4 regions of the Streptosporangium sp. NBC_01469 genome follow, and region 3 is predicted to be linked to each of the others. Evidence: riboswitches for the same ligand, from Rfam matches in the RefSeq annotation. Region 3 holds a riboswitch; each other region holds the start of a gene.
What was found. Region 3 has a riboswitch for cobalamin ahead of metE (5-methyltetrahydropteroyltriglutamate--homocysteine S-methyltransferase). Riboswitches for the same ligand answer to the same signal wherever they lie in the genome.
Positions count from the first base shown of each region.

Region 1: linked by a shared signal. The riboswitch ahead of cobN (cobaltochelatase subunit CobN) and the one ahead of metE (5-methyltetrahydropteroyltriglutamate--homocysteine S-methyltransferase) in region 3 are both predicted to bind cobalamin.
Region 2: linked by a shared signal. The riboswitch ahead of OG587_RS37090 (ribonucleoside-diphosphate reductase subunit alpha) and the one ahead of metE (5-methyltetrahydropteroyltriglutamate--homocysteine S-methyltransferase) in region 3 are both predicted to bind cobalamin.
Region 4: linked by a shared signal. The riboswitch ahead of OG587_RS28680 ((2Fe-2S)-binding protein) and the one ahead of metE (5-methyltetrahydropteroyltriglutamate--homocysteine S-methyltransferase) in region 3 are both predicted to bind cobalamin.

Region 1 is NZ_CP109465.1:6,431,642-6,435,834, forward strand. Features, by position in the region: gene OG587_RS28215 (precorrin-3B synthase) at 1-1,184, opposite strand, end outside; cobalamin riboswitch at 1,231-1,403, shown strand; gene cobN (cobaltochelatase subunit CobN) at 1,567-4,193, shown strand, end outside.
Region 2 is NZ_CP109465.1:8,530,742-8,534,934, reverse strand. Features, by position in the region: gene glmS (glutamine--fructose-6-phosphate transaminase (isomerizing)) at 1-750, shown strand, start outside; gene OG587_RS37095 (tripartite tricarboxylate transporter substrate-binding protein) at 1,017-2,036, shown strand; cobalamin riboswitch at 2,041-2,243, shown strand; gene OG587_RS37090 (ribonucleoside-diphosphate reductase subunit alpha) at 2,360-4,193, shown strand, end outside.
Region 3 is NZ_CP109465.1:8,078,845-8,083,037, forward strand. Features, by position in the region: gene OG587_RS35125 (aminotransferase class V-fold PLP-dependent enzyme) at 1-414, opposite strand, end outside; gene metE (5-methyltetrahydropteroyltriglutamate--homocysteine S-methyltransferase) at 596-2,821, opposite strand; cobalamin riboswitch at 2,931-3,142, opposite strand; gene OG587_RS35135 (DUF397 domain-containing protein) at 3,336-3,530, opposite strand; gene OG587_RS35140 (helix-turn-helix domain-containing protein) at 3,521-4,193, opposite strand, start outside.
Region 4 is NZ_CP109465.1:6,541,254-6,545,446, reverse strand. Features, by position in the region: gene rpsR (30S ribosomal protein S18) at 1-112, shown strand, start outside; gene OG587_RS28695 (transglutaminase domain-containing protein) at 344-910, shown strand; gene OG587_RS28690 (hypothetical protein) at 983-1,435, shown strand; gene OG587_RS28685 ((2Fe-2S) ferredoxin domain-containing protein) at 1,565-1,912, opposite strand; gene OG587_RS28680 ((2Fe-2S)-binding protein) at 2,037-2,846, opposite strand; cobalamin riboswitch at 3,172-3,364, opposite strand; gene OG587_RS28675 (ABC transporter permease) at 3,477-4,133, shown strand.

The DNA.
Region 1 (4,193 bases), 1.6 Mb from region 3:
ACGTCGGCCAGGGACTTGGCGCAGCCGGGGCGGCCGGTGCAGGCCGTCACGCCGACCCACGGGGAGGCGGGGTCGACGACCAGCCCGGCGGCCTCCAGCCGGGCGGCCGTGTCCGCGACCTCGGCGCGCTCCAGGCCGGGCAGGACCACGCCCCGCCACGGTGTGAGCCGGATCTCCCCGCCCGAGGCGGCGTCCGCGAGCAGCCGGGCCGACGCGGAGGTCAGCCGCCCCAGCGGGACCGCCACCCCGAGCGCGACCCGCGCGGCTCCGCCCTCTCCGCCCTCTCCTCCCTCACCCCCGGCTCCGGCCTCGGTTCCGGTGACGCCCGCGCTCCCGATGACCCCGACAGGGCCGAGCGTCACGACCCGAGGTCTCACCGGTTCGAAGGGCGCCGTGCCGGTGATCCCCAGGGCGGTTCGCACGCGGGCGGCGATCAGGGAGGGGCCGTCGGGGAGTTCGGCGATCCGCCAGACGGTGACATCCCGGGTGGCCAGCTCGTCGAGGAACGCCTCGGCGGCGGCGAGCAGGGCGGTCACGGCTCCGTTCAGCGGGACGCGCAGACCGGTGTCGGTTCCGGCGAGGATCAGCGCGGCCTCGTCCGGCCCCGTCGGCAGGATCCCGGCGTCCGCCCCCAGGCCGGCCACGTCCCCCCGGCCGTCGTCGAGGGCGAACATGAACCGCCCCGGCAGGGCGGCGAGGGCGGGCCGGGCGCACAGCCGCCGGTCCAGCTCGCCGATGAGCGGGGTGACGTCGACGATCGGGCCGCCGTCCGGACGGCCCGGATGACCCCGAGGCTCCGCGCCGCCCGGACCGTACGCGCCGGTCGGCCAGGCACGCCCCGCGAGCCCGGTCAGCGGGGAGGCGAGGATGTTGCGGATCCGCTCGTGCGTCGCCGAGGGCAGCAGGCCCGCCCCCGCCATCCGCGCGGCGAACCCGCTTCCCGTACCGCCGTCCGGACTCTCCGGGCCGAGGCCGCGCACCTGGACGTTCGCGCGGGAGGTCAGCTCGATGACGCCGCCGCCGTACGCGGAGGCGGCGTCGGCGAGCTCGCGCAGCTGGAAGGGGGTGAGGCGGCCTCCGGGCACGCGGACGCGGGCCAGGCCGCCGTCCGCGGCGGCATGGACCTGAAGCGCCCCGGGACACGCGTCGAGTCGCGATCGTCCGGAAAAGTCGGCAATGGACACTCAGAGGATGTTAACGCCAGTTTCTTGCAACGAACCGGACTGCCGTAGTGTCATCGGTGGCGACGGCAAAGGGAGGAAGCCGGTGTGATTCCGGCGCGGTCCCGCCACTGTAACCGGGGAGCGAACCCCACCCGGGCCACTGTCCGACGATGGACGGGAAGGCCGGGGTGAGCACCGATCCGGGAGCCAGGAGACTCCAGCCGTCGCGGCCGACGACGACCCGGGGCGAGGACCCCGAGGGAGGAAGCTCCGTGCGCTTTTCGCCGTTCCCCCGCCATACCGTGGCATCGCCGTTCCCCCGCCACATCGCGACATCGCCGTTTCCCCGCCACGCCGTGGCACCCCTGGGCCGTACCGCCCTGCCTCTCCTGGAGTGTGGCGCGTGATCCTCCTGCTCTCGACCTCCGACACCGACCTGCTGAGCGCTCGCGCGAGCGGCGCCGACTACCGGCTCGGCAACCCCGCCAGGCTCGCCGCCGCCGACCTCCCGCCGCTGCTGGAGGACACCGACCTGGTGGTGGTCCGCCTGCTCGGCGGGCGCCGCGCCTGGGAGGAGGGCCTGGACGCCCTGCTCGCCGGACCCCGGCCCGTCGTCGTCCTCGGCGGCGAGCAGGCGCCGGACGCCGAGCTGATGGAGCTGTCCACCGTGCCCGGCGGGGTCTGCGCCGAGGCGCACGCCTACCTCGCCCACGGCGGCCCGGCCAACCTGACCGAGCTGCACCACTTCCTGTCCGACACGCTGCTGCTCACCGGCCACGGGTTCGCCGCGCCCGAGCCCACCCCCACGTGGGGGACGCTGGAGCGCGAGGCGCGCGACCAGGACGGCCCCGTCGTCGGGGTGCTCTACTACCGGGCCCACCACGTGGCGGGGAACACCGCCTTCGTCGAGGCGCTCTGCTCGGCGATCGAGGACGCGGGCGCGCGGGCGCTGCCGGTGTACTGCGCCTCCCTGCGCACCGCCGAGCCCGGCCTGGTGGAGGTCCTGCGCACGGTGGACGCCCTGGTGGTGACCGTACTCGCCGCGGGCGGCACCCGCCCGGCGACCGCGTCGGCGGGCGGGGACGACGAGGCATGGGACGTCGGCGCGCTCGCCGAGCTGGACGTGCCGATCCTGCAGGGCCTGTGCCTGACGAGCAGCCGGGCCTCGTGGGAGGAGAACGACGACGGCCTGTCCCCGCTGGACGCCGCCACCCAGGTCGCGATCCCCGAGTTCGACGGGCGGATCATCACGGTGCCGTTCTCCTTCAAGGAGATCGACGAGGACGGGCTCACCGTCTACGTGGCCGACCCCGAGCGGGCCTCGCGCGTGGCGGGCATCGCGGTGCGCCACGCCGCGCTGCGGCACATCCCGCCCGCCGAGCGGCGGCTGGTGCTGATGCTGTCGGCCTACCCCACCAAGCACGCCCGCATCGGCAACGCCGTCGGCCTGGACACCCCGGCCAGCCTGGTACGGCTGCTGGCCGCGCTCCGCGAGCGCGGTTACGACATCGGCGCCGAGGACGAGCTGCCCGGGGTGACCGGGCAGGACGGCGACGCGCTCATCCACGCGCTGATCGCCGCGGGCGGGCAGGACCAGGACTGGCTCACCGAGGAGCGGCTCGCCGGGAACCCGGTGCGCATCGCGGCGAGCCGGTACGGCGAGTGGTACGCCACCCTCCCGGCGGACCTGCGCGCCCGGATGGAGGAGCACTGGGGCCCGGCGCCCGGCGAGCTGTTCGTGGACAGGTCGCGCGACCCGGAGGGCGAGATCGTGCTGGCCGCGCTGCGCTCCGGCAACGTGGTGGTCATGGTGCAGCCGCCGCGCGGCTTCGGCGAGAACCCCATCGCGATCTACCACGACCCCGACCTGCCGCCCAGCCACCACTACCTGGCCGCCTACCGCTGGCTGGCCGACGGCTTCGGCGCGCACGCCATGGTCCACGTGGGCAAGCACGGCAACCTGGAATGGCTGCCCGGCAAGTCCGCGGGCCTGTCGGCCTCCTGCGGTCCGGACGCCGCGCTCGGCGACCTGCCGCTCATCTACCCGTTCCTCGTCAACGACCCGGGCGAGGGCACCCAGGCCAAGCGCCGGGCCCACGCCACCCTGGTCGACCACCTGGTCCCGCCGATGGCCCGTGCCGACAGCTACGGGGACATGGCGAGGCTGGAGCAGCTCCTCGACGAGCACGCCTCCATCGCGGCGATGGACCCGGCCAAGCTGCCCGCGATCCGCGCCCAGATCTGGACGCTCATCCAGGCCGCCAGGCTCGACCACGACCTCGGCGTCGCAGACCGTCCCCACGACGCCGAGTTCGACGACTTCCTGCTGCACATCGACGGCTGGCTGTGCGAGGTCAAGGACGTCCAGATCCGCGACGGCCTGCACGTGCTGGGGGTCGCTCCCGAGGGGCAGCCGCGCGTCGACCTGGTGCTGGCCATGCTCCGCGCCCGGCAGATGTGGGCGGGCAGCGAGGCCCTCGTCGGCCTGCGCGAGGCCCTGGGCCTGGCCGAGGACGGCAGCGCGGGACGGATCGGCGTCGACGAGGCGGAGACCCTGGCCCGTGCCCTGGTCGAGGCCATGGAGCACCGCGGCTGGGACCCGGCGGCGGCGGGGGAGGTGACCGCCGAGGTTCTGGGCCGGGCAGGCGCCGGCACGATCGGTTCAACCGGTGTGACCGGTGCGGCCGGTCAGGGCAACGGGCCCGGCACGACCGGTGTGGCCGACTCGAAGGGCGTGACCGGTTCGGGCAGCGGACTTGGTTCGGCCGGTTCGACCGATCAGGGCAGCGGGCCCGGCACGGGTGGTCCGGCGGGATCGGCCGGCGTACCCGGCGCGGACGTCGGGACGGTGGAGCGCATCCTGCGGTTCGCCGCCGTCGAGGTCGTGCCCCGGCTGGCGCGTACCACCGACGAGATCGACGCGATCCTGCACGCCCTCGACGGCGGCTACGTCCCGGCCGGGCCGAGCGGGTCGCCGCTACGCGGGCTGATCAACGTGCTCCCCACCGGCCGCAACTTCTACTCGGTCGA
Region 2 (4,193 bases), 450 kb from region 3:
GCCGCCGTCCAGGAGCTCAAGCGCAAGGGTGGCAGGGTGCTCGGCATCGTCAACACCGTGGGCAGCGCGATCGCCCGCGAGTGCGACGGCGGCGTCTACCTGCACGCGGGTCCCGAGGTCTCGGTGGCGAGCACCAAGGCGTTCACCTCGACCGCCGTGGCCTTCGCGCTGCTCGCGCTGCACCTGGGCCGGGTGCGTGACCTGTCCCCCGCCGACGGCCGCAGGATCTGCGACGGCCTGCGCAGGCTGCCGGACCAGATCAAGGAGATCCTGGCGCTGGAGCCGCAGATCAAGGAGCTGGCGGGCAAGTACGCCGAGTCGCCGAGCATGATGTTCGTGGGCCGGGTCAGGGGCTATCCGGTGGCCCGCGAGGGCGCGCAGAAGCTCAAGGAGATCTCGTACGTGCACGCCGAGGCGTACCCGGCCAGCGAGCTCAAGCACGGGCCGCTGGCGCTGATCGGCCCGGACATGCCGACGGTGGCGATCGTCCCCGACGACGAGCTGCTGGACAAGAACCTCACCACGCTGGGCGAGATCCGTGCCCGGGGGGGCCGGGTGCTCATGGTGGGCCACCGCACGGCCGACCCCAAGCTGGCCGACGACTGCGTCGTGGTGCCCAAGAACGAGACCGAGCTGGACCCGATCCTGCTCTCGATCCCGCTCCAGCTCTTCGCCTACCACGCCGCCGTGGCGCTGGAGCGGGACGTCGACAAGCCCAGGAACCTGGCCAAGAGCGTCACGGTGGAGTGAGGCCCCGGCCCCCATCCCTCCGGTCCCCGGCCCCTGTCCCTCGCCCCCGGCGCCCCGGCCTCGCTTCGTCCGGCCTGCCGGGGCGCCGGGTGCTCCGCGTGCTCCCGGGCTCCGCGGGCGCCGTGGGCTCCCGTGAGGTGGCCGCCCGCGATGCTCGATGGCTCGTGTCCGGGTGCGGGCGAGATTTCCGCATACCCCCACTTCGTCACAGAAAGTGAGTAAGAAGTAACCTTTGGTATGAGGGGTTCTTGGGGGAAGGGGCGCTTATGCGCCGTAGGGGGTTTTTCGCACTGGCGGCGGGGGTCCTGGTCGCCGCGGGGTGCGACGCGGGCGGCGCTGCCGATCCGGCGGTGAGGCGCCTGTTCATCCTCGAACCGACCGCCGACGGCCACGGCTGGGACGGGATCGCGGGCAGGCTGGCGACCGTCCTGGTCCAGTCGGGGCTGGCGCGTACCGCGATGGCCGTCGAGCGGCAGGGTGTCCTGGGCTCCGCCCCGCGCGACGCGTTCGGCGCCTTCCGCGGCCCCTTCGCGCGCGAGGGCAGGCTGCTCGTCACCGCGATGCCGATGGTGGCCGCCGCGGAGATCGCCAACACCGCCGCCGTGGTGAACGCCGCCACCCCCCTCGCCCGCCTGGTCGGCGACTGGGCGGTCCTGGTCGTCCCCTCCGGCTCCCGCTTGCGTACCTTCGAGGACTTCGCCGCGCGGCTGCGCCAGAACCCGGCGGGGCTGACGGTCGGCGGCCGGTCGGAGGGCGGCTCCGACCACGTGCTCTACGGCATGATCGGCAAGTGCCTCGGGGTGGACACCCGGCTGCTGGAGTACGCCGGATACCTCGCCCCCGACGACGCCGCCGAGGCGCTCCAGGTCGGCCGGGTGGCGGCCCTGCTGGGATCGGCGCGCGCCCTGCGGCCCGAGATCACCGCGGGCCGTCTGCGGCCCCTGGTGGTCTCCTCCGGCGGCCGGATCGACGGGATCGACGCGCCGACGCTCATGGAGGTCGACGTCCGGCTGGAGTACAGCGACTGGTGCGGCCTGCTGGGCCCCAAGGACATGAGCCCGGGGGACCGGGACGCCGCGATCGCCCTGTGTGACAGGATCGACGCCGCGCCGCGCTGGCGTTCCCTGTGCGCGGCCCACGGCTGGAGCCGGGTCTATCTCAGCGGCGACGAGTTCCGCCAGTGGCTCTCCACCGAGACGGCGCGCACCCGCGGTGTGCTTCACGAGCTCGGGCTGTTGAAGTCCTCCGACACAACTTGTTGGGGTAGTTGCGTCAGACGCCCCTAGATGTAGGATCCTGCTCGTTGCTGGTTCGCCCCGCGAGGGGCGAGGCAAGAGGGAACCCGGTGAGATTCCGGCGACTGCCCCGCAGCGGTGAACGGGAACGAAAGCCGTCAGTCAAGCACTGGGCGAACCATGCCTGGGAAGCGACGGCCGGTAGGCATGTGCAGTGCGCCCGTGAGTCCGAAGACCTGCCGGTGACGTGATTGTCCAGGGCCTCGTGGGAGGGCCCGCGGAACGAGGCGATCCGGCGTGCCCGGGATCGCTCGCGGACGCGTGCCCCTCCGGCGGAGCCGTACGGGGAAGTCCGATCGAGCGAGGGGCACTACGTGACACAGGCATTGGCGGAGACCGCTGCGGGGAGCACGGCGGCGGCCGCGGTGGACACCGGGAACACCGGGAACACCGGGAACACCGGGAACGCGGCGGCGACCGCGGTGGACACCGGGAACACCGGGAACGCGGCGGCGGCCGCGGTGGACACCGGCGACACCGTGAGCGCCGGGAGCGCGGCGGTGACCGCGACGGGCAGCGGCGACGCCGGAAGCGCCGTGAGCGCCGGGAGCGCGGCGGACGACCGAAGGCTGGCCATCGACGAGGCGGCCGCCCGGGTGATCACCGATCCCGAGAACTCCAGGGTCGCCGCCGCGATGCTGGCCGAGCTGATCGCCGACGAGGCCGCCGAGCACGGCGTCCGCCGGTTCTCCGAGTCCGTCGCCGCGACCCACGAGGCGGGGCTGATCCAGGACGGGCTCGCGGAGTTCGTGGCCGCCCACGCCGAGGTCCTGGACGCGCTGGTCGACCCGGAGGCCGACACCAGGTTCGAGTACTTCGGGCTGCGTACCGTCTACGACCGCTACCTGCTGCGCCACCCGCGGACCCGCAAGGTCCTGGAGCGCCCGCAGCACTTCTTCCTCCGGGTGGCCTGCGGCCTGTCCGAGACCGTCGAGGAGGCCGCCGAGCTGTACGCGCTCATGGCCACCCTGTCCTACCTGCCCAGCTCGCCCACGCTGTTCAACTCCGGCTCCCGCAGGCCCCAGCTCTCCTCGTGCTTCCTGCTCGACTCGCCCCGTGACGAGCTGGAGTCCATCTACGAGCGCTACGGGCAGGTCGCGCGGCTGTCGAAGTACGCGGGGGGCATCGGGATCGCCTGGACCAGGGTCCGCTCGCGGGGCTCGCTGATCCGGGGCACCAACGGCCACTCCAACGGCATCGTGCCCTGGCTGCGCACGCTCGACTCCAGCGTCGCCGCGGTCAACCAGGGAGGCCGCCGCAAGGGCGCGGCCTGCGTCTATTTGGAGCCCTGGCACGCCGACGTCGAGGAGTTCCTGGAACTGCGCGACAACACCGGCGAGGAGGCCCGCCGCACGCACAACCTGAACCTGGCCAACTGGATCCCCGACGAGTTCATGCGCCGGGTCGAGGCCGACGGCGTCTGGTCGCTGTTCGACCCCAAGGAGGTCCCGCACCTCACCGACCTGTACGGCGCCGCGTTCGACGACGCCTACCGGGCCGCCGAGGCCGAGGGCCGGTTCACCAGGCAGATCCCCGCCCGGACCCTGTACGGGCGGATGATGCGCACGCTCGCCCAGACCGGCAACGGCTGGATGACCTTCAAGGACGCGGCCAACCGGACCTCCAACCAGACGGGCAGGCCGGAGAACGTCATCCACCTGTCCAACCTCTGCACCGAGATCCTGGAGGTCACCGGCGACGCGGAGACCGCCGTCTGCAACCTCGGCTCGATCAATCTCGCCGCCCACCTGGCCGAGGGCTCCACCGAGGACGGGATCGACTGGGCCCGGCTGCGCGCGACCGTCCGTACCGCCGTGCGCTTTCTCGACCGCACCATCGACCTGGGCTTCTACCCGACCCCCGAGGCGAGGGCCGCCAACCAGAGGTGGCGCCCGATCGGGCTCGGCGTGATGGGCCTGGCCGACGTGCTGTTCACGCTGCGGCTGCCGTTCGACTCGCCGCGCGCCCTGAAGCTGTCCACCAGGATCTCCGAGGAGATCGCGCTCGCCGCCTACCGGATCTCCTCCGACCTGGCCGTGGAGCGGGGCCGCCATCCCTCGTACGAGGAGACCAGGGCCGCCGCAGGGGTGCTCCACCCCGACCACTACGGGGCGGCGAGGTCCGCGGAGTGGGCGGAGATCAGGGAGC
Region 3 (4,193 bases):
ACGCAGCCGCCGGTAGCCCGCGATCAGCAGCTGCAGGGCCTCCGTGCCACCCCGGGTGAGGGCGATCTCCTTGACGGAGACCCCGAGCATGGTCGCGATACGCTGCCTGACCTGGTCGGCCCGGTCCTTGTAGGTGGTGCGCAGCAGGTAGGAGTTCAGCTCGTTGAGATGGTCGGCGTTGCGATGGTAGGCGCGGCGCACCGGCTCGGGCATGACCCCGTAGTAGCCGTTCTCCAGGTTGACGAAGTCCTTGGTGACCCGATACTCCCGCGCCACCCCGTGCCAGAAGCCCTCGTCCCCGGCGAGGCGCTCGGGGGTCACACCGGCGGGAGCGACGGGCGAGCGGTGGGCCGGTGAAGAGGGGACGGCCAGCGCACCCAGCCCGGCGACCATCTCACGCCTGGACAAGCTCATGGGAACCACTCCACACCGATCAGCGAGAGGCCGCGGCACGGCCCCGACCTGTTCCAACGGATCAGTCCCAGTGTGCGCGGGGCGGACTCCCCGGGCGGGCATCCGTACCGCTCAGGCGTGGCGTGGCGGTGAGGCGGGGGTGTGACCCGGGCGGGTCACACCCCCGCGAACACGATGACCGTTAGACCGTTTCCGCCCGGACGCGCAGGGCCGCCTCGACCATGTTCCTGAGGCTGGCCTCCGTCTCCGGATAGCCGCGGGTCTTCAGGCCGCAGTCGGGGTTGACCCAGAGCAGGGCCGGATCCACCGAGGCCGCGGCCGTACGCAGGGCGGTCTCGATCTCCTCGACCGAGGGCACCCTGGGCGAGTGGATGTCCCACACGCCGGGCCCGATGCCGCGCGCGTAGCCGAAGGCGCGCAGGTCGTCCAGGAGTTCCATCCGGGAGCGGGCCGCCTCGACGCTGGTCACGTCGGCGTCCAGGTCGCCGATCGCGCCGATGATCTCCCCGAACTCCGAGTAGCACATGTGGGTGTGGATCTGCGTACTGTCGGCCACCCCGCTGGTCGCCAGCCGGAACGCGTCGACGGCCCACTCCAGGTAGGCCTCGCGGTCGGCCCGCCGCAGCGGCAGCAGCTCGCGCAGCGCGGGCTCGTCGACCTGGATGATCCTGATGCCCGCCGCCTCGAGATCGTGGGTCTCGTCGCGCAGGGCGAGCGCCACCTGCCTGGCGGTCTCGCCCAGCGGCTGGTCGTCGCGGACGAAGGACCAGGCCAGCATGGTCACCGGCCCGGTCAGCATGCCCTTGACCGGCTTCTTCGTGCGCGACTGCGCGTAGGAGGCCCAGCGCACCGTCATCGGCTCGGGACGGGAGACGTCGCCGAACAGGATCGGCGGGCGGACGTAGCGGCTGCCGTACGACTGCACCCAGCCGTGTTCGGTGGCGGCGTAGCCCTCCAGCATCTCGGCGAAGTACTGGACCATGTCGTTGCGCTCGGGCTCGCCGTGCACCAGCACGTCCAGGCCGATGTCCTCCTGCAGCGCGATGACGCGGTCGATCTCGGCCTCCATCCTGCGCTCGTACCCGGCCCTGTCGATCTCGCCCGAGCGCATGGCGGCGCGGGCCTGGCGCACCTCGCCGGTCTGCGGGAAGGAGCCGATGGTGGTGGTGGCCAGCGGCGGCAGGCCCAGGTCTGCGTTCTGCACGGCGAGCCGCTCGGCGTGCGGGGCGCGCGGGGTGCCCTTGCCCAGGGCGTCCAGCCTGGCCCGCACCCGGGGGTTGAGGAACCGCTCCGTGACGCTCTCCCCCGCGATGACCTCCTCGCCGTTCAGTGCCCTGCCGATCCGTACGACCTCGTCGACCTTCTGCCTGGCGAAGGCCAGCCGCTCGCGCAGCCGCGGGTCCAGCGAGGCCTCGGCGTCCAGGTCGAGCGGGACGTGCAGCAGCGAGCAGGAGGTGCTCACCACCAGCCGGTCGCTCAGTCCGAGCAGCGCGGCGCAGGTCGCCAGCGCCTTCGCGGTGTCGGTACGCCAGACGTTGCGGCCGTCGACGACCCCCGCGACGAGGGTCTTGCCGGGCAGCCCGCCAACGGCGGCCAGCGCCTCCAGGTTGCCGGGCGCCGAGACGAAGTCCAGGCCGACGGCCTCGACCGGGCCGCGGGCCAGGATCTCCAGCGCGGGCCCGATCTCACCGAAGTAGGTGGCCACCAGCAGCCGGGGCCGGCTGCTGAGCGCGCCCAGCCGCGCGTAGGCCCGGCGCAGCGCGGCCAGCTCCTCGTCCGTACGGTCGGCGGCCAGCACCGGCTCGTCCAGCTGCACCTCGGCCACCCCCGCCGCGGCCATCCGTTCCAGCAGCTCGGCGTAGGTCTCCAGCAGGCCGTCCAGCAGCCGTAGCGGCGCGAAGCCGGGCTCGGTGGACTTGGCCAGCAGCAGGAACGACAGCGGCCCGACCAGCACCGGCCGGGTCTCGACGCCCAGCCGCCGCGCCTCGGCGTACTCGGCCAGCGGCTTGCTCCAGTCGAGCCGGAACCGGGTGTCGGGGCCCAGCTCCGGAACCAGGTAATGGTAGTTGGTGTCGAACCACTTGGTCATCTCCAGCGGCGCCACCCCCTCGGCGCCCCGGGCCATCGCGAAGTACGGGTCCGCGGCCCCGGCGAACCGCTCGGGAACCGCGCCGACCAGCGCGATCGTGTCCAGCACGTGGTCATACAGGGAGAAGGTGTTGGACGGCACCGCGTCCAGCCCCGCCTCCGACAACTCCCGCCACGCCCGCTCCCGCAGACCCACGGCCGTCTCCTGAAGGCCCACGGCATCTGCGCGCCCGGCCCAGTAATCCTCCGTCGCCCGCTTCAACTCGCGACGACCCCCGATACGGGGATACCCCAAAATGGTCGTGGTGACCTGACTCATGGCGTCCTTCCCTCGGCTCATGCCATGCCGACCCACGGCCACGCGGAGGAACACACGGGAAAGACGCATCCCAGGCCCTCCCACGAGGCCACGGATCACCGCGCACCGGACGGCACACGGGCGGCTGGCAGGTCTTCGGACTCGCGGGCACCACACTCAACCCCTACTGACCGTCGCTTCCCAGATGCCACGCACCCAGTGCCAATGACGGCGTTCGTTCCCACTCACCGCTGCGGGGCAGTCCCGGAATCACACCGGGTTCCCTCTTACGACTCCCAGCACGAAGACGGCGCCGGGAGAACCAACCGCACCACGAGCATAACCCGCCCCCACCCCCCGGCAGAGCCACCACCCGACGTCTCGAAGAGGCAGGGACCGCACCACAGTCACCTGGAACGCAGGGAAGGAAAGAAGGCCGTCTTCAGCGATGCCGCCGCAGAAGAAACGGACTCGCCCCGGAGGGAGGAGAAAGCCTCGGAGGAGACGGCGGTCGCCAGCCCAGTGAAGGAACGGCTTAGATCGTGTCCGCTTTCACCGAGGCGATGAAGTCGGCCCATACCTCGGGGGTGAACGCCAGGGCGGGGCCGTTGGGGTTCTTGCTGTCGCGGACGGCCACGATGCCGGGGAGGTTGGTGGCCACCTCGACGCAGTCGCCGCCGTTGCCGCCGCTGCGGCTGCTCTTGAACCACCGGGCATCCGTCAGGTCCATGATTCCATCGCTTTCTCCATCAAGGCCACCGAGGCGGACTGCGGCAGGGCGCACGCCCGTAGCGCGTCGAGCTGGGTCAACAGGGTCTCGATCTCGGTGGGACCGTTGACGATCTGACCTTCGGCTGCGGTTTCCAAATAAACTATATCGGGCGATCCTTTGAAGCTGGCGATCACGAAAGCTCCAGTCAGACCGGCGTGCGCGCCCACGTCGAGCGGGATGACCTGGATGGTGATCCGGGGCCGCCGGACCAGTTCGAGAAGCTGTTCCAGCTGCTTGCGCATGACCTGCGGGCCACCGACCGGACGGATCAGCACGGCCTCGTCGAGGGTGGCCCAGAACATGGGCGGGTCCGGCTTGGTGAGGATTCGTTGGCGCTCCATGCGTGTGGCGACCAGTTCCTCCACCTGCTCGTCGGTGTCGCCTGGTCGTCCTGCCCTCAGAACCGCCCGTGCGTAGTTCTCGGTCTGCAGCAGTCCTGGAACGAGGACGGGCTGGAAGCTTCGCAGGGTTCGGGCTTCCCTCTCCAGTTCGACGAACGGCCGGAACCACACGGGGTAGACGTCTCTGCCGATCAGGGGCCACAGGCGAGCAAGGGCACCGTCCGTCTCCAGCACCTCGTCACACTTGGCCGCGAACTCTCTCGTCGGGGCGCGCTTGGCC
Region 4 (4,193 bases), 1.5 Mb from region 3:
CACCGGGGTCACCGGGGTCACCGTCCAGCAGCAGCGCCGGCTGGCCGCCGCGATCAAGAACGCCCGCGAGATGGCCCTGCTCCCCTACGCCTCCACCTCGCGATCCCGCTGACCGGGCTGGAGAACAGGCTGGGCGAACAGCATCTCGGGCCGGTCCGCCGGGCTCCGTGCTCGTCGCGTCATGGGCTCCGGATACGGTCGTGAGATGAAGCCGTCTCTCTCACGCGCCGCCGCCGTTCACCGGGAAACAGGCGGGAGGCAACTGTCGGCCACGCCCATCCTCGACTGGGGACATCCCCGGGTACTGGAGCTGGCGGCTGAAGCCCGGCATGGGAATACCGGGATGGATCGGGACCTTCTGGTCGCGGCCCACCGGCTCATCGCCGCGCGGGTGCGCCCGGTGTATGCCATGAACGACACGCAGCCGGTCTCCAGGACGCTTCTCCTGGAGCGCGGATCGTGCAGCCAGCGGCTGGCGGTGCTGGAAGCGGTGGGGCGGGCCTGCGGGATCGCCGGCCGGGTCAGGGGGTTGCTGGTGAGCGGGCGCTTCTGGCACCCTCGCTTTCCTCGGTTGCGAGCACTGGTCCCGCGTCAGGTGGTGCTCGCCTGGCCGGAGTTCCTGCTCGACGGTGAGTGGGTGACCGTCTCCGAGCTGTACGGCGATCTGAGCACGCTACGGGAGGAGGAGGCGTTCACCAACATCGGTGGTGAGACGCTCTTCGACGCGGTGGCCCGCACCGCCGTCGATTGGGACGGCGTCACCGCCTCGTCATGTGACCTGTCCGGCCAGGTGCTGGCCGACCTGGGGTATTTCAGCTCCCGTGATGCCTTGTTCCGGGCGCACGGCCAGACGTTGTGCTCACCGGCCCGCATCACCGCCGACCTCGTCATGGGGCGCCGGTCGGCTTGAGACGCGAGCTTCGACCACATCCCGCACGACCCTGCCGGAAGCCAACCCCCCGACCGCCCCGGAGAAGTCTTCATGACCCCGCCCGAGAACATCACGACCTGGCACGACGCCCGCTACGACATGCCCGTCAGCCGGCAGCTGGAGCGCTACAACGAGCTGGCCGCCCGGAACGCGTCGGCTCGCGCCCGCACGGAGCTGGTGGCCCGGGGGACCTATGACCCCGCCCGGCACGGGGCCGAGGACCGGCCCCCGCTCACCGTGGCCGAGCACCTCGAGCTGCTGGCACTGGCGGAGAGCATCGCGCGCACCGTACGCCACCCCGCCAACATCCACCACGCGCTGCTGGCCAGTGCCACCTGGGCCGACATCGCCCTCGCCCTCGACTCCGACGCGACCACCCTGCGGCGGGACTACCGGCAGTGGGCCGACGACCAGCACGACCTCAACCGGCACCATCCCACCCTGGGCATGACCGCCGACGAGCACGCCGCCGCGATCGCCAGGGTCACCCGGGAGCAGCCATGACCACCCGCTCCGGCCTCGGCCGACCGGCCGACCACGGACGGCGGCCCCGAGCCCCGGCCCGACGGAGCAGGTCCTCGTACACGACGCCGCCCGGCTCACCGGCCGTCGTCGCCCTCGCCGGGTGAACCTTCACGGACGTCCGGCCTTCCGCCGGCCCGGCGGGGTGATCTGGTGCAGGGCGAGGATGGCCGGGGTCTCGGACAGGCCGGGGCCGCCCTCGCGCAGCCAGGCGGCGATGTCGTCGACGGCCTCGTCCTGGTTGACCAGCCCGAGCCAGACCGGCCTTCCGCCGGCCGCGCGTCCGGCGGGGGTGGGCTGGACGACGATGACGTTGGCCTGCTCGCACACGTCCAGGCAGTCGCTGAGGCGGACGTCGGCGATCCGGGAGAGGCGGCGAACCTGCTCGTCGTGGTCGAGGCCGGGAACCTTGCGGCTGCTGCCGCAGCAGCAGTCCCGGCAGACGGTGATCTTGCTCATCTGTGATTGACGCCCTTTCCGGTGCGGTCCAGCGGGCCGGGACCGAGCCCGAGGCAGGTGGCGCGCGGGTCGTCCCAGGCGGAGAGACGGCCGGAGGTTCCGGCGGCCGAAGACGACGGGTGGTTCATGAGGACCCTCCGGGCCGTCGCAGGGCCTCGGCCCACTGCCGGCGGCGGGTCTCGGGGTCGATGAGGACGCAGTCGCCGCACTTGCCGCCCTCGGGCAGGCGGTAGAACAGGCAGCAGCTGCGCCGGACGAAGAACGGCTGCCCGGGGACGGGCTCGACCAGGTCGCCACCACCCCGCAGCACTCCCAGCGCGAGCAGCTCGCGCCCGAGCGCGGTGGCCCGCGCGGCGAGTTCGGGGCGCTGGTGGGCGATGGTCCGGACGGTTCCGGCCAGCGCGGAGGCGGCGTTGCCCCACAGCAGCCCGGGAGCGATCCTCACGATCTCCCGTACGGACCGCGCCAGCGGCTCCAGCACCTCGGTCAGCACGTCGCGGTGCAGCGGTTCGGCGACCCCGGCGGGGTCGAGGATCCGCCGGCCGGTCGGGCGCTCGGCCCGCAGCGGCAGCGGCCCGCTGGACGCCTCCCGCCAGTGGACGGAGGCCAGGTCCAGGAGCAGGTCGTGCGTTACCGCCGCGCCGACGACGGGTGACCACAGACGGGCCGCCAGCCCCTGGAACAGGATGGAGGCCGCCACCCGGAGCTCGTCGGTCCCCAGGCGTCCGGCGACGTCGACGATCCGCCGCCGCAGGAGGTCGGGGTCGGCCGCCAGGTCGGTGAGCGGCCGCCAGCCCGCCTCGATCGGGCCGATCCCGAGTTCGAAGTAGCCGCTGATCTCGGAGACGTCGGCGATCGCCGTAGAGACCGCCGACGGTGAGGCGGGAAGCGGTCCCGGCCGGGCGGCGGCCGCGCCGGAGGCCGGAGGCGTCACCTGGTCAGCTGCCGGTAGCCGGTGACACGGTGACCCTCGGCCGCCGGTGACGCGTCCCGGGCACCACAGGCGGCGGGTAAAAACGCGAGCGGTGCCACGGTGGCGGGCGAAAGCGCGAGTGATGCCACGGTGATCGAGCGAGGGACGCTCATGCGTGCTCTCCTGGGAACAGGCCGCGGACGCCGTTCCTCGGCGGCCTCCGCGACGGTCGGGAGGCCGGGTCACCAAAAGAGTCGGCGCGCCGGGCACGCCCGGGGCCGGTGGGCCGGGGTCCAGGCATGACGATCACCGTTCCTCTCTTGGGGAGGTCCGCCCCAATTCCTGCGAGGAGGCGACCGCGTGAGTCTCCTGGCTCTCGGGTCAACGCTCCTCCCGGCCTTCCCACCCGCGCGGGGCAGTGGCCAATTCGGGATTCGCTCGCCGATCACAGTGGCGGGACCGCGCCGGATTCACACCGGCTTCCTCGTTCCGCGCTCGCCTACGCCGACCATGCTCGCACAACCACCGTCAACGACAAAGCGGACATCGCGCGACGGCGGGGCGTTCGCTCGGGTGGAGCCGGGGAAGATCAGACTCGATTATGCGGCCTTTCGCAAGGACCTGAGCCTCCGGCCCGGTGACCGGGTCACGGTGCGCGTCGGCCACCGGCGAGCCCAGTTGCAGGTCGCCGCCGGCACCGGCTGGGGCCCGGCGGGCGTGGTCGCGCCCGAGACGCTGGCGACGCTCACCGACTCCCCCGAGCCGCATGCCATCTGGATCCGCGCCTCCTCCGGCGCCGACCCGATTCAACTTGTCGGTGACCTGGACAAGCTAGCGGATCCGGTCGGCGCGAAGATCGACAACGGGTTGCAGGCCCGGGAGACGGAGGACCAACAGTTGAGAATCCTCACCTGGTCAGTGCTCGGCCTGCTCGGCATCGCCGTCGTGATCGCCCTGATCGGGATCGCGAACACCCTGGGGCTCTCCGTACTCGAACGCGCCCGCGAACACGCGATGCTGCGCGCGCTCGGGCTCACCCGCAGGCAGTTGCGGCGGATGCTGGTGCCCGAGGCAGTGCTGCTGTCGGTGGTGGCCACCCTGCTCGGCACCGTGATCGGCGTCGGGTTCGCCTGGGTCGGCTACGAGACGTTCGTGACGCGGGCTCTCAGCGACGCCACCATGCAAGTCCCCTGGCTGTCACTCGGCGTCGTCGTCCTCATCGCCGCCCTGGCCGGACTCCTCGCCGCTGTTCTCCCGGCACGCCGGGCCGCTCGGGTGACTCCGGCCGCAGGGCTATCCCTCGACTGAAACCCCTCGTCAATCGCTTGGCTGGCGGCTGAGGAAGTCCGCCGTGCGCGGCACCGTACT